DNA from 2 places in the Bacillus sp. 1A genome. Region 1 is predicted to be linked to the other one. Evidence: riboswitches for the same ligand, from Rfam matches in the RefSeq annotation. Region 1 holds a riboswitch; the other holds the start of a gene.
The links. Region 1 has a riboswitch for thiamine pyrophosphate ahead of thiC (phosphomethylpyrimidine synthase ThiC). Riboswitches for the same ligand answer to the same signal wherever they lie in the genome.
Positions count from the first base shown of each region.

Region 2: it holds a riboswitch for thiamine pyrophosphate, as region 1 does, so the genes downstream of both, tenA (thiaminase II) here and thiC (phosphomethylpyrimidine synthase ThiC) in region 1, are expected to answer to the same signal.

Region 1 covers NZ_JBQYLZ010000001.1:1,366,466-1,369,899, forward strand. The annotation lists gene lldP (L-lactate permease) at 1-1,130, shown strand, start outside; TPP riboswitch at 1,202-1,317, shown strand; gene thiC (phosphomethylpyrimidine synthase ThiC) at 1,430-3,190, shown strand; gene ACUN0F_RS06835 (arsenic transporter) at 3,292-3,434, opposite strand, start outside.
Region 2 covers NZ_JBQYLZ010000001.1:607,602-611,035, forward strand. The annotation lists gene ACUN0F_RS03385 (IS1182-like element ISBcy1 family transposase) at 1-1,259, opposite strand, end outside; gene tenA (thiaminase II) at 1,465-2,154, opposite strand; TPP riboswitch at 2,277-2,382, opposite strand; partial or broken gene ddlB (D-alanine--D-alanine ligase) at 2,455-3,288, opposite strand.

The sequences.
Region 1 (3,434 bases):
CGATTACAGTTGCTGGACAAGTAACAGGTATTGATCCGCATAAAATTGGACAAATGGCTGGGCATCAATTACCGTTCTTATCATTATTTGTTCCGTTCTTTATCGTATTTTTAATGGATGGATTTAAAGGAGTAAGACAAACATGGCCGGCTCTATTTGTAGCAGGTAGTTCATTTGCAATTACGCAGTTCATTACAGCGACGTTCTTAGGACCAGAACTTCCGGATATTACGTCGGCACTTGTAAGTTTAGTGAGTTTATCGCTATTCTTAAAAGTTTGGCAGCCGAAAGAAATCTATCAGTCTAAAGAAGCAAATAGTGAAGTAGCAGCAACGGCGATATCTATGCCGAAACTAACGGTAGGAAAAGTAGTAAAAGCATGGTCTCCATTCATTATTTTAACTGTGATGGTAGTCATTTGGAGCCAAAGTTTCTTTAAAGCATTATTTGCTCCAGGCGGTGCTTTGGAAAGCCTTGTGTTTAAGTTTGAAGTTCCAGGCTTACACAATTTAGTAATGAAAGCAGAGCCAATTGTAAATAAACCGACGCCTTATGAAGCAATCTTGAAATTAGATATTTTATCAGCGACGGGAACAGCAATTTTAATTGCTTGTATCATTTCTATCTTTATTTTGAAAATGAGTGCAAAAGATGCAGTAGTAACATTTAAAGAAACGTTAAATGAGCTTAAGATGCCAATTCTATCTATCGGATTCGTATTAGGATTCGCGTTTATCGCAAACTATTCTGGTCTATCTTCTACATTAGCATTAGCACTTGCAGGAACTGGCGGACTATTCCCGTTCTTCTCACCATTCCTAGGCTGGATCGGTGTATTTTTAACAGGATCCGATACGTCAGCGAATGCACTGTTCTCGAATTTACAAGCGATTACAGCGCAGCAAGTCGGTGTATCTGAAGTACTTCTCGTTGCAGCAAATACAACGGGCGGTGTAACAGGAAAAATGATTTCACCGCAATCGATTGCAATTGCTTGTGCAGCAGTTGGACTTGCTGGAAAAGAATCAGATTTATTCCGCTTTACAGTGAAGCATAGTTTATTCTTCGTAATTATTGTTGGTATTATGACGTATGTACAGGCATATTATTTAACGTGGATGATTCCATAAACAACAAAAGAAATAAACTTTGCATTTTTCAGATTATCGTGTATGATGGGAAAGTATTGAAAATTAAATCAGTGATAAACTAGGGGTGCCTAACGTATGCGTAGGCTGAGAGAGAAGCGTGTGAACTTCTTAACCCTTTGGACCTGATCTGGCTCGTACCAGCGTAGGGAAGTTAACGGCTTTACATAATGATGTCTTTATGAGCCAGGTCCTTATTTTTTTATGGACCTGGCTCTTTTTATTTTGGCATACGCTGGCCATATCTTGTCCTTGTCACGTACAGGGGGGCAACAAAGGTTATGAAACAGTCTGTTTCAGCTGAGCAAATTGAATTGAAATCGAGTTTACCAGGAAGTAAGAAAGTGTATGTGGATGGACCACGCGCTGGTATGAAAGTGCCGATGCGTGAGATTGAACAAAGCGAAACGAACGGTATTCCGAATCCGCCAATTCGTGTATATGATACGAGCGGTCCTTATACAGATCCTGCGTATAAAGTGGAACTGGAAAAGGGATTGCAGGCGCCGCGCCACTCTTGGATCCTGGAGCGCGGAGATGTAGAAGCATACGAAGGGCGCGAAGTAAAACCAGAGGATGACGGTGTGAAAGTGGCTTTGAAACATACGCCTGTTTTCCCGCAAATGGATCGTCAGCCGCTTAGAGCAAAGCAAGGGGCAAACGTTACGCAAATGCATTATGCGCGTAATGGCATCATTACGTTTGAGATGGAATATGTTGCGATTCGTGAAGGAGTAGAGCCTGAGTTTGTTCGTAAGGAAATCGCGGAAGGTCGTGCCATTTTACCAGCGAATATTAACCATCCGGAAGCAGAACCGATGATTATCGGCCGTAACTTTCACGTGAAGGTCAATGCAAATATCGGAAACTCTGCTGTATCTTCTTCTATTGCAGAAGAAGTAGAGAAGATGACGTGGGCAACGCGTTGGGGTGCGGATACGATTATGGATTTATCTACAGGTAAAAATATTCATACGACGCGTGAGTGGATTATTCGTAACGCGCCTGTACCAGTTGGAACTGTACCGATCTATCAAGCGCTGGAAAAAGTAAACGGAATTGCAGAAGATTTAACGTGGGAAGTGTATCGTGATACGTTAATTGAGCAGGCGGAGCAAGGTGTGGATTACTTTACGATTCACGCGGGCGTATTACTTCGTTACATTCCGATTACTGCAAAGCGTACGACAGGTATCGTTTCGCGTGGTGGTTCAATTATGGCACAGTGGTGTTTATTCCATCATAAAGAAAACTTCTTATACACTCATTTTGAAGAGATATGTGAAATTATGAAGCAGTATGATGTTTCGTTCTCTCTTGGAGATGGATTACGTCCAGGTTCGATTGCAGATGCAAATGACGAAGCACAGTTTTCTGAGCTTGAAACACTTGGTGAATTAACGAAGATTGCTTGGAAACATGATGTGCAAGTGATGATTGAAGGACCTGGGCATGTACCGATGCATTTAATTAAAGAGAATATGGAGAAAGAGCTTGATATTTGTCAGGGCGCGCCGTTCTATACACTGGGGCCGTTAACAACAGATATTGCACCAGGTTATGACCATATTACATCGGCAATTGGAGCGGCGATGATTGGCTGGTTTGGAACGGCGATGCTTTGTTATGTAACGCCGAAAGAACATTTAGGTTTACCGAATAAAGATGATGTTCGCACGGGGGTTATTACGTACAAAATTGCTGCACATGCAGCTGATCTTGCGAAAGGGCACAAAACGGCTCATCAGCGTGATGATGCACTTTCAAAAGCTCGCTTTGAATTCCGTTGGCGCGATCAATTTAATTTATCTTTAGACCCTGAACGTGCGATGGAATATCACGATGAAACATTGCCAGCAGAAGGTGCGAAAACGGCTCATTTCTGTTCAATGTGTGGACCGAAGTTTTGTAGTATGAGAATTTCACATGATATTCGTGAATATGCGAAAGACAACGATTTAGAAACGACAGAAGCAATTGAAAAAGGGATGAAAGAGAAAGCGAAAGAATTTAAAGACACCGGTAGTCATTTATACCAATAACACGTTACACCTCTTTACTTGATTGATCACACTGTAGTACCTAACTTAAATATAGAAGAAGCCCCCTTTGCTAAGACGGTAGCAAAGGGGGCTTCTATTTTCTATAAGGCGAAGAATAATTGTACCCAGTAGTATAAGAGGAATAATGTGACGGCTGTTGTGAGTGGGATTACGATGAGAGATACGCTTAAATAATCTTTCCATTTCACTTTAATTTTGTTTTGTCTTAGGATATACATCCAAA
Region 2 (3,434 bases), 760 kb from region 1:
TGTTGTTCCTTATGTTCAGTAGATTTAATTGTCACAGAATATGTTTTACTTTTAGCGCCTTCTTTGTAACACCCACTTTTGAATGGACATACTTTGCATTTTTCAATATCAAAATAGTAGGTATGACTTTGACTATTGTTTGTTCCCTTTTTACCCGTACGTGCTCTACGAACGGCCATATGTCCAGCTTTACAGACATACATACCCGCATCTTTATTAAACTCAAATTCATCTTCTTTTTTACGTGGCCCTTGTGTCACAATAGGGTTTAATTTCGATACTAATTGTAATTGATTTTGGTTGGCATATTGAATATTATTTTTCTCAGAATAAGCAGTATCTCCAATAACTGTATCAATTTCCATCCCTGTTTCACGACTTTTTTCAATCAATGTTTGAAGGTATTTTCCATCGCTTTTTTCACCCGTTGTAATCACCGCAGCTGTAATGATGCGTTCTTCATTCATCGCAATATGTGTTTTATAACCAAAGAAAGAAGAATCCGCTGTTTTATGTCCAATTCGCGCATCAGGATCTTGCGAAAATTGGAGGTGTTCTTGGTGATCTTCTACGATTTCTTTTAAATAATTCAGTTTCTCTTTCACATTTGGATATTCACGAATGATTTCCTCTTTTTCTACTGTTTCAATTACTTTTTGACAATATTCAAGTTCGTCACTTAAGTCATCTGTCATTGTTTTTGGTGGGAACTTTCCCTTCATTCCTTCGTCAACTTGATAAACAGCTTTGCGGAGTAATTTGGATTTCTCCATTACAAATTCTTTCGGCGATTTTTGATTGAAGCGTGCTTTTGTATGTGTGGCATCAACAATAATAGATTTATTTTTAATCAAGTTTTTTTCGAGTGCAATTTCCACTGTTTTTTGAATGAGCATGTCAAGTAACCCTACATCTGTCAGACGAAGCTTGCGGAACTTCGTTAATGAACTAGGGTCAATGACCATATCTTCTGGTGCCATATCTAAGAAATATTTAAAGGACATATCGTATTTTGAGCGTTCCACAACATCTACATCTGATAAATCAAAAATAGATTTTAGTAATAAATATTTAAACATACGAACAGGCGGTACTGCATTGCGACCGTTATCGAGACAATATTTATCTTGTAGTTCTTCTAAAACAAAAGAAAAGTCTACCAGTTCATTAAATTGACGAAGCATATTATCCTTTGGTACAACGATATCGTAAATCGCCATAAATGGACTGAGGTTAAGAGATTGTTGATTAGAAATCATCCGAGACACCACCTAGAATTAGTATAATTATTATACATGAAAAAAGCGAAAGCTTCCTCGATTTCATCGAGGAAGCTTTCGCTTTTTAAACTATAAGGACTTTTTCAGTGCCCTCTTAGATCGATGCGTCTTTTTGCGATACTTCTTTTGTGAAATCATATACATAAGTATTATTCATACCTGTGAATAGCAATACCTCTACTCATTATCCAATTACATCTTTTATTTCTGTATTGACTGGCCACTTTTCTAAAGTATAGGCCATTTCCCAAAATGAATATTCATATTGACTGCTAATAATAAAGTGCTGTTTCATTCGATTTCGGTCTGCCTCTGTTACTTTTTCAGCGATAGTGTCTAATCGTGTAATTTGCTCTTCAACTAGCGTACGGAACCAATCAGATCCATAAGCAGAAATCCATTCGTTATAAATTGGCTCTTCTGGCTGACACTCTTTTAAACGTTCACCAATTTCATAATACAACCAATAGCAAAGTAATATTGCTGCAATGATATCACCTAAATGTCCTTCATACGCAGCACGATACATATGTGAAGTATAAGCGTATGCAGTTGGAGCAGGGATAAAATTCTCTTTTTCTTCTTGAGTTATCCCTAGTTTCTTCGCAAAATTCTCATGTAAAGATAATTCTGCTTCATATGTATTTTGAGCATGGTGTGCCATACGTGCTGTTGTTTCTAATTCTAGAGCCTTTGCAGCTCCTAACGTTTGTACTCTAGCGAAATGACTCAAATAATATGAATCTTGAAGCACATAATAGCGAAAACTAGCTAAATCTAACGTTCCTTCACCAAGTTGTTTTACAAAAGGGTGATGAAAACTAGCTTCCCAAATTGAATCTACTTCTTGACGTAATGATTGTGAAAATGTCATTTAAATCCCTCCAATAAAGTATAAAATTTAAGTATTTACCCACAGTTATTAAATCTGTAAAATAAAAAAACTTTCTTTACAAACGTAAAGAAAGTGAAATTGACAGTATTTATTCATAAAATAGTAATGTCTTCCCACTTCCCTACGCTAGTATTAACCAGATCAGGTACTAAGAGTCTCAAATTCTCATTTGATCTCAGCCTATAATAGGCCCCCCTAGTGGATAAATATTTAATTTTCGTATTGTATTCATCATAGCATACTTCATGTTACTGTCAAAAGTATTCATGATACTGCTACTTAAAACCCTTCTTCTTTTCTTACTTTTAATGAAGTTTCAATAATCATATCTAATAGTTTACTATAATGAATACCAGCTGCATCTGCACTTTTCGGTAGTAAACTTGCTTGTGTCATCCCTGGTAATGTATTAACCTCCATTACATATGGAATTCCGTCCTTTACCATCATATCCACCCTTGCATAAACGCTGCATTTCAATGCTTTATAACAAGCCAGTGACGCTTTGTTTACATGTTCCTTCAATTCAGCTGGAAGTTCGATAACTTCTTCAATTGTACTAACATCATCATATTTTGCATTGTAATCAAAGAACTCCGCTGCATGTCGGATTGAAATAATAGGTAACTGTTTTCCATCAAAAATTGAACATGTAATCTCATCACCTTTTATATACTTCTCTATTACTACTTCAGAATCCCATTCAAACACAGTTTCCAGCATTGAAATTAATTCATCTTTATCATATACAATCTTTACCCCAACACTTGATCCACCAGAGTTTGGCTTTACCACTAACGGAAATCCTAACTTATCTAATTCATCAAGATTTAGATCCGCCATTTTTGTAAGTTCAATCCAATCGGGTGTTTCTATACCTTCATAGCGTAAAATCTTTTTCGAAATATTTTTGTCCATACATATACCGCTAGATAACATATTGCTCCCGCTATAAGGAATACCTAAACTTTCAAGCGTGCCTTGAACCGTCCCGTCTTCCCCGTATTTTCCGTGTAATGCGAGGAGCGCAAAATCAATGTCTTTCGCTTTTTCGATTAAATCCATTTTTTCATTTAACGTAATTGGTACGATTTCATATTTATTTTTATTTATAAGTGTGCAAACACGAAATAGGAGGGTTATCAATTTGATGACAACAACTGTTCGACTGAAAGTAGGAATGAAAACCGTCAGGTTGAGCTGAAACTACTTATCTAATACTCCTACGTGCAAGGCATGATAGTAGTCATAAACTATAT